One region of the Weizmannia sp. CD-2023 genome, then DNA from elsewhere that is predicted to be linked to it. Evidence: riboswitches for the same ligand, from Rfam matches in the RefSeq annotation. Region 1 holds a riboswitch; the other holds the start of a gene.
What was found. A riboswitch is a leader RNA that binds a small molecule or an ion and turns the genes downstream of it on or off. The one in region 1 is predicted to bind cobalamin.
Positions count from the first base shown of each region.

Region 2: linked by a shared signal. The riboswitch ahead of P9687_RS12085 (ribonucleoside-diphosphate reductase subunit alpha) and the one ahead of P9687_RS04940 (terpenoid cyclase) in region 1 are both predicted to bind cobalamin.

Region 1 is NZ_JARTJQ010000036.1:15,462-19,891, reverse strand. It holds gene htpG (molecular chaperone HtpG) at 1-1,832, opposite strand, end outside; adenosylcobalamin (AdoCbl) riboswitch at 1,998-2,145, shown strand; gene P9687_RS04940 (terpenoid cyclase) at 2,198-3,625, shown strand; gene P9687_RS04935 (DUF4430 domain-containing protein) at 3,632-4,387, shown strand; gene P9687_RS04930 (ECF transporter S component) at 4,399-4,430, shown strand, end outside.
Region 2 is NZ_JARTJQ010000081.1:34,114-38,543, forward strand. It holds gene P9687_RS12070 (heavy metal translocating P-type ATPase) at 1-494, shown strand, start outside; gene P9687_RS12075 (heavy-metal-associated domain-containing protein) at 516-737, shown strand; cobalamin riboswitch at 1,886-2,081, shown strand; gene P9687_RS12080 (hypothetical protein) at 2,039-2,257, shown strand; gene P9687_RS12085 (ribonucleoside-diphosphate reductase subunit alpha) at 2,208-4,430, shown strand, end outside; gene P9687_RS12090 (flavodoxin) at 4,427-4,430, shown strand, end outside.

The DNA.
Region 1 (4,430 bases):
TCAATCTCGAGCCCTTCAATCAGCCGCGCCTGGTTATACAACAGGTTTGTATAAAGCTTGCATTTGTCCTTGTCATGGGCGAACGCCTCTTTTAATGCGTTAAATACATCATGATGGATGTTAATTTCGAGCACTTTATCGGCTTTTACATTTTGTCCGTTCGGCATTGCGCTCAACACTTTTTCCATTTCAATCGACACTTCGCCGTCCGTTGTAAAGCAGACCGGATGCGATTTTAAGCGGTGCGAGGCACGGACATTTTTCACTTTTCCGTCCAGTGTCTCTTTCATAAATGCAAAGAGCTCTTTGTTTTCTTTTTCCTCGGCATCGGTTTCTTTTTTGTCTTCCGTTTCAAAACCGAGATCGCCGCTTGATACGGACCTGAATTCTTTTTCCTTATAATTCATGAGCATCTTGATCGCAAATTCATCGATGTCTTCCGTAAAGTAAAGGATTTCGTATCCTTTATCAAGCACAAGTTCCGTCTGCGGCAATTTTTCAATCCGGTCAATCGACTCACCGGTTGCGTAATAAATGTATTTTTGGTCTTCCGGCATGCGGCTTACGTATTCATCAAGCGTAACAAGCTTTTTCTCTTTTGAAGAATAAAACATCAGGAGATCCTGCAAATCTTCTTTGTGCGCGCCAAATTCATTGTACACCCCGAATTTCAACTGGCGGCCGAATGATTTGAAAAATGCTTCGTACTGCTCGCGGTTTTCTTTTAAAAGGTTAGCTAGTTCACGCTTGATTTTGTTTTTGATATTTTTCGCAATCAGTTTTAGCTGACGGTCGTGCTGGAGCATTTCCCGCGAAATGTTCAGAGACAGGTCTTCGGAGTCGACCATCCCTTTGACAAAACTGAAATAATCCGGTAAAAGATCCGGGCATTTTTCCATAATCAGAACGCCATTCGCATACAGTTCCAGCCCTTTTTCATATTCCGGCGTATAATAATCGAACGGAATTTTTTCCGGAATGTAAAGAATTGCATTGTAACGCACGGTGCCGTCAACTTTGATGTGAATATGCTTGACCGGTTTGTCAAAGCCGTAATGCTTTTCCATATAAAATTGCTCATAATCTTCATCTGTCAGCTCACTCTTGTTTTTGCGCCAGATCGGGACCATGCTGTTGAGCGTTTGTTCTTCTTTGACCTCTTCGTATTCATCATCGCTGCCCTCTTTCAGGCGCCTTTCCGTTACATCCATTTTAATCGGGTAGCGGATAAAATCGGAATATTTTTTCACAATGGCCCGCAGCCGGTACTCTTCCAAATACTGATCGTAGTCTTCATCCTCTGTGTTTTCTTTCAGCTTCAATATAATATCCGTACCGTTGCCGTTTTTTTCGCACGGCTCAATCGTATAGCCTTCCGCACCTTTCGACTGCCATTTATAAGCCTGATCGCTCCCCGCAGCCTTGGAAATGACGGTAATTTCATCTGCCACCATGAACGCCGAGTAGAAGCCGACGCCGAACTGGCCGATAAGATCATACCCGTCTTTCATTTCATTGTCATGTTTAAAAGCGAGCGAACCGCTTTGCGCGATCGTGCCGAGGTTTTCTTCCAGTTCCGTCTCCGTCATGCCGATCCCGGTATCAGAAACAGTCAGCGTCCGGTTTTCTTTATCCGGGGTAATTTTAATGTAGTAGCTGTCTTTATCAAATGTTAAATTTTCATCTGTCAAAGCTTTGTAATAAATTTTATCAATCGCGTCGCTGGCGTTGGATATCAGCTCACGCAAGAAAATTTCTTTTTGCGTGTAAATCGAGTGGATCATCATGTCGAGAAGCCGTTTGGATTCTGCTTTAAATTCCTTTACCGCCACTTCGATCTCTCCTTTATATGTATAGATGATGGCAATGTCCCTTTAGCACTCCTAACACCAGAGTGCTAACATCTTATTTTTTAGCACAGCACCGCTTGTTTGTCAATGAAACAGTGGCAGAAATTGTCCTTTCCAACTGCCAGGGGTTGTTCTATAATTAATTACTGACATCTAAATACGGGCTTGGGCGATGGAAACAGGTGAAATTCCTGTACGGTCCCGCCACTGTGATGGAAAAAATTTTCCTAAGTCAGATCTTTCTCCCAAGCTGTCGGTTTATTTGAAGCCTACGAGGTATAGGCGAAAAATTTTTGCCCTTGTATACCTCTTTTATACAAGGGGTTTTTTATGAAAGGAGAGCGGTAATGGTGGGAAAAAGTGCAAGAAGACTCTTTCTGGGAATTGTTTTTGTTTTGGCATTTGCAGTTCCAATCCACAGTTTTGCAGCAGTATCTGTCTGCAAAGATATAAAGGATACGGCATCATATTTTAAATCTTCCGCTTTAAACTCGGATTTTGCAGTAGCCGCACTGGCAAAGGAGAATTTGCTAACAGCCCATGAGATAAAGCAGTACCGGAAAGTTTTAATAAACCGGGTGAGAGCCAAAGGCAAAGAGTTAACCGGTACGGAACTCGTTAAGACCATCATTGCTCTAAAAGCGATTGGAGAGGATCCGGAAAACTTTCAAGGAGAGAATTTGATCAAACGCGTATACGATACGGCGGCAGAAAGCTCGGTAACCGGATATGCCTATGATTTAATCGCTTTGAATACGGATAATTATGAGATTCCGAGTGATGCACCGAATACTCCTGCTAAAATTGCAGCAAAACTGGTTGATGCGGAACTTCCGGACGGCGGTTGGAGCTGGAGTTTGACCGCCAAAAATTCGGATGTTGACTCAACCGGCATGGTACTGACCGCGCTTGGCACTTATCAGGATAAACATGATAAAGATGTGAACACGGCAATCCGGGATGGCATTAAATACTTGAAGGCAGCAGAAAAAGAAAACGCCAGCTTTGACAATTCGTGCACAACCGCCCAGGCCATCATCGGTCTTGTCTCTGTCGGCGTTGACCCGTCAACCGATGATTTTGTTAAAAAAGGCATGAATCCAATTTCTGCGCTCAGCACCTATAAAGATGCCAAAAACGGCGGGTACAAGTGGCAAACGGCAAGCGAATCTTCAGATAGCTTTTCAACAGAACAGGTTTTCCAGGCCCTTGTCGCCTATGACCTTTTTCTCAAGGGGGATACCCTGTATAACTTCCGGAAAGTAAGCAGCTCCTATTCTGCCTGTACAGACGCAACCGATTCGGGTGCCGGGGACAAGGATTCGAGCAGTAGCAATACCGGGAGTAAAGGTAGCGACAATTCTCCAAATAATAATGGGACTGGCAAAACCACCAGCCAAAGTCCAGCTGCTGCCGCTGCAAAAGTGGTTGAAAAGCATGCGAAAGAAGTCGTCACCAAAACGAATACGATTACGAAAGATCATACAATTACAAACAACAACACCATCACAAAAACCAACACGGTAGAAAAGCCAGCTGCAACTAAAAATCAAACGCCGGCAAAAGCAGAAAAAGTTTCACATGCAAAAAAAGAGGACAAGCCTGCAGCTGCAACTGACCAGGCAACCCCTGCAGAAGATGTGCAGCAAGAGCCGAAAAAAGTCGTTATTACCAAAACAACGGGTATTTCTCCTGTGCACGGCTGGGTCGGTTCCCTATCTGCGGGTGCAGGCGTCATCCTGCTAATCATCAGTAAAAAATTTCTGGGGGTATGAGCAGGAATGAAATATAAAAGCATGATCATTGATAGTATTGCCGTCTTATTGATTGCATTCGGCGCCTGGTTTTTGATCGACGGTTTCCATTTTGAATCGAAAACCGTTAAAACCTATTCAGAAACAACACAAGTTGCAAACACTGCAGCAAAGGAAAAGAGTACGGCAGCAAAAGAAAATACATCCGGAAAGAAAACGGACGACGCTGGCAGTATCAAAACGGATGAAAAAAGCAATACGGGCGGATCCGGAAGCAACGTGAAAGATTCAGCCGCTCGTTCCAAAAATACTGAGGCTAAAGCTTCGACAGACAGCAAAACGGATGAAACACCTGCCACAAATACAAAAACGGCGGTCACATCCAGCACATCAACAAAAACGACAACTGGGGCTTCTTCGTCCGGTTCCAATGACAGCCGTGCTTCCGACAACACGGGAGCCTCATCTAAAGCAAAGGCCGAAACGGTTTCTTTAACGGTAAAGGGCTATAAAGGGCCAGTTTTCGGCGGCAAATACAGTTATAAAAGCGGAGACACAGCATTTTCCGTTTTAAAAACAGCTACCGCTTCTGAAGGTGTAAGCGTCGATTATTCCGGATCCGGTGCAACGGCCTATGTAAAAGGCATTGACGGCCAGTATGAAGGGGATCAAGGCGGCATGAGCGGCTGGAAATATAAAGTAAACGGAAAAGAGCCAAACGTTTCCGCAGGGACGTATAAATTAAAAGCCGGCGATCAGGTTGTCTGGTTCTATTCTAAATAGGAGTGCATAATATGGGGAATCAGCCGCTTGAAAAAAAGAAGTC
Region 2 (4,430 bases), on a different contig from region 1:
CCTTTCATGCAGAGCTGCTTCCGGATGAAAAAGTGGACTATGTGAAGAAACTGAAAGAGGAAGGAGCTGTTGTGGCGATGGCAGGAGACGGCATGAATGATGCCCCTGCGATTGCAACGGCAGATATCGGGCTTGCCATGGGGAAAGGCGGAACGGATATCTCTATCGAAACGGCTGATATCGTTTTGATGGCAGACAAGCTTTCCCAATATGTCCATGCCTTTGCCCTTTCGAAAAAAACGATGCGGAATATGAAACAGAATATAGCAGTGGCATTGGCGGTCGTCGTATTTTTGCTTGTTGGGGTTCTCCGGGGGCAGGTAGACCTTGCAGCCGGCATGTTTGTCCATGAAGGCAGCGTTTTAGCTGTTATTCTCAATGCGATGCGGTTGATCGGGTTTGCACCAAAAGGCGGACGGCAGAAGTTCAAGATCAGCAAAATGGGCGAACTTGATGGAGATCAATTACGGAAACCGGTGCGGCATGTAAAATAAAAACAAAAGGAGGGAAACGGAATGAAAAAAGCCGTGATGCAATTAGAAACGTTAACCTGTCCGTCTTGTATGAAAAAAATAGAAGGCGCGCTGGACAAAGTGGAAGGCGTGGAAAATGTGAAAGTACTTTTCAACGCCAGCAAGGCAAAAGTAGATTTCGACGAGGCAAAGGTTTCAACAGATGAGTTGAAAGAAATCGTTGAAAAAACAGGCTATCAAGTTCAAGCAGTGAAGACGAATTAAAAAAGGATAAGGTTGAGGCCAGTTGTTGGTCCCAACCTTTTCTTTTTTTGCAACCTGAAAGACGTATACGAATCAGCCCAGAAAGGTCGCGGTTGTTGGATCAACTTTTTCATTTTTGCAACTGCTGCTTGAAAGGGGCGGGAATAACGGGCTAATCGGGATTGCCTCTATAACGTAGACAGGTTCTATGTGAAGGAAGGCCTCCGTTTTTTTCAAGCTTCCTTAACAGGAAGATCTTCGTTATTTCGTGCTTCCTTAACGTAGCTGGGCTCTATGTGAAGGAAGGCCGTCGTTTTTGCATGCTTTCTTAACGTAGCCGGGTTCTATGTGAAGGAAGGCCGTCGTTTTTGCATGCTTTCTTAACGTAGCCGGTTCTACGTGAAGGAAGGCCGTCAATTTTGCAAGCTTCCTTAACATAGCCGGGTTCTATGTGAAGGAAGGCCGTCAATTTTGCAAGCTTTCTTAACGTAGCCGGGCTCTATGTGAAGGAAGGCCGTCATTTTTTCAAGCTTTCTTAACGTAGCCGCACTCTATGTAAAGGAAGGCCGTCAATTTTCCGTGTTTCCTTAACGTAGCCGCCCTCTATGTAAAGGAAGACCTCCGTTTTTTCAAGCTTCCTTAACATAGCCGCGCCCTATGTGAAGGAAGATCTTCATTTTTCCGTTCTTCCTTAACGTAGATGGGCTCTATGTTAAGAAAGCCCTTCATTTTTCCACGCTTTCTTAACATAGCCGGGCTCTATGTGAAGAAAGACCTTCGTTTTTCCATGCTCCCTTAACGTAGCCGGGTTCTATGTGAAGGCAGCAGCCCACATTTTCACCAGTGCTTTACGAAGAGCGCCCCTATGAGAAGGAAACGCTTAAAATTTTTGCCATTGTGCTTCTGGTTTTTTGCAATGTCATGTGTGGGGGAGAAATTTAATGGGTAAAGTCAAACCGATGTATTGTACCTGCTCCCTCAATCGTCTAAAATGGATAACGGACTGTGAAAATCCATTCCTTAAGGAAAAAGGCGAAGAAGGCTGCTCCGTATTCGGCATCTTTTTACGGACAAACTTGAAACATATTCAACGTAACTGAGGATTGATATCTTTTGTCGAATATGGTAGGATAACAACATATAGAAATTCTAAAACAAAAAAATACTAAATATAGTATGCGAGTATTGGTGGCTTTGAGATGCCTGAAAAGGGAATCCGGTGGGAAACCGGAGCTGCCCCCGCAACTGTCAGTGTGGACGAAAGAGCAAACCACTGTACCGGCTGCTTTTTTTGGCGGCGGTATGGGAAGGGCTTCATTAGAATGAAACACAAGCCAGGAGACCTGCCAATACTTGAAGTTTCTATTCTTCGGGGTGCGGGAACGGGAAACGGTAAAACAGATGATCACGGATGCTGTTTTTCTGCCGTTTTTGCCGTTCATCCCCCTGAAATGAACGGTTTTTTTGCGTTCAAAAAAGGGAGGAGAAAACGTGATATCTATTCAACTGGAATCAAAAGAAATGATTTTGCAGCTCATTGATCAAATGTCTGCAGGCCTGGAGATTGAAACCGGCGCTTATAAGGAAAAGATTTTAAAGTTATGGGACCAGGATGCCTCTTTGGTGGAAAAAACAGATCTACTTATTAAACATGCCCTTGAAAATATCGATGAAGCAGGTGCGGCCTGGACATTCTTTGCAGCGAGAATTTACTTACATAAGCTTTATGCCGAAGCCGCCAAAAACCGGCATTATGATCCAACCCTCAAGTACGGGTCTTTCTATGATTTGATCAGGCAGCTGGTAGAAAAAGGCATTTATTCTCCAAAACTGCTTGACAAATATACAAAGCAGGAAATAGAAACGCTCGGCCGCCTAATCGACCCGGAGAAGGATTTGCTTTTTACGTATCCCGGCCTCTATACGCTCGTAACCCGTTATCTGGCAAGTGATTTTGAAAAGCATGTCTATGAACTGCCGCAAGAGCGCTGGATGGTGATTGCGATGTACCTGATGCAGGATGAACAGCAGGAAACCCGGATGGAACATGTGAAGGAAGCGTACTGGGCACTCAGCAATCTGTACATGACGGTCGCAACCCCGACGCTCGCGAATGCGGGCAAAACGCATGGCCAGCTCTCGAGTTGTTTCATTGATACAGTGGCGGACAGCCTGCAATCAATCTATGACAGTAACACCGACATCGCCCAGCTTTCGAAAAACGGCGGCGGGATCGGTGTGTATATGGGAAAAATCCGTGGACGGGGAAGCGCGATTAAAGGTTTCCCGGGCATGTCGAGTGGTGTGGTGCCGTGGATCAAACAACTGAACAACACGGCAGTGAGCGTTGACCAGCTCGGGACAAGAAAAGGCGCCATTACCGTCTACCTCGATGTGTGGCACCGCGACATTGAAGATTTTCTCGATTTGAAGTTAAATAACGGCGATGACCGGCTCCGTGCCCGCGATATTTATACAGGCGTGTGCATCCCAGATTATTTTATGGAACAGGTGGAAAAGCGCGGGGACTGGTATGTTTTTGATCCGCATGAAGTAAAAGAAGTCATGGGGTTTGCTCTTGAAGATTTTTACGATGAAGAGAAGGGAAAAGGGAGCTGGCGTGAAAAATATGAGGCGTGCATCCATGCCGATCTCCGTTCGAAAAGGAAAGTTCCGGCGATCGAGATTATGAAGCGCATCATGAGATCGCAACTTGAAACAGGAGCGCCGTTTATGTTTTACCGCGATGAAGTGAACCGGCAAAACCCGAACAGCCACAAAGGGATCATTTACTGCTCCAATTTATGCACGGAAATTGCCCAGAACCAGTCCCCGACTGAGCTGATTGAAGAATGGATCAAAGAAGAAAATGTGATCGTAAAGAAATACCGTTCCGGGGATTATGTCGTCTGTAACTTGAGTTCCATCAATCTTGGGAAAGCTGTCCCGGACGGGGTGCTCGAACGGCTTATCCGCATCCAGGTCCGCATGCTCGATCATGTGATTGATGTCAATACGTTGCCCATTAAACAAGTGCAAATCACGAACAAAAAGTACCGTGCGGTCGGGCTTGGCACATTTGGCTGGCATCATTTGCTGGCACTTGAGGGAATTGAATGGGAAACGGAAGCAGCCGTCGAATATGCGGATAAACTGTACGAAAACATTGCCTACTATGCGATTAAAAGCAGCATGGAATTAGCCAGGGAAAAAGGCAGCTATCCGGCATTTCCAGGCAGCAAGTGGAGCACCGGCGCTTATTTTACCGGTAAAGGCTACACAAGTGAACGCTGGTTGGCGCTTGCTGAAGAAGTGAAAAAATACGGCTTGCGGAACGGATATTTAATGGCGGTTGCACCGAATGCGACCACTTCGATTATTGCCGGCTCGACAGCAAGCATTGACCCGGTTTTCCAGCCTTATTATATGGAAGAAAAAAAGGATTACAGATTTCCGGTTACAGCGCCTGATTTAGACCACCGGACGTACAACATTTACCGCCGTTCGGCTTATAAACTTGACCAAAGATGGTCCGTCCGGCAGAATGCGGCAAGGCAAAAACATATTGACCAGAGCATCTCTTTCAATTTTTATGTGCCGTACAATATCCGCGCGCAAGTGTTGCTTGATCTCCATCTGCAAGCTTGGAAGTCCGGCTTGAAAACGACCTATTATGTGCGCTCGACCTCCAATGAAGTGGAAGAATGCGAGTGG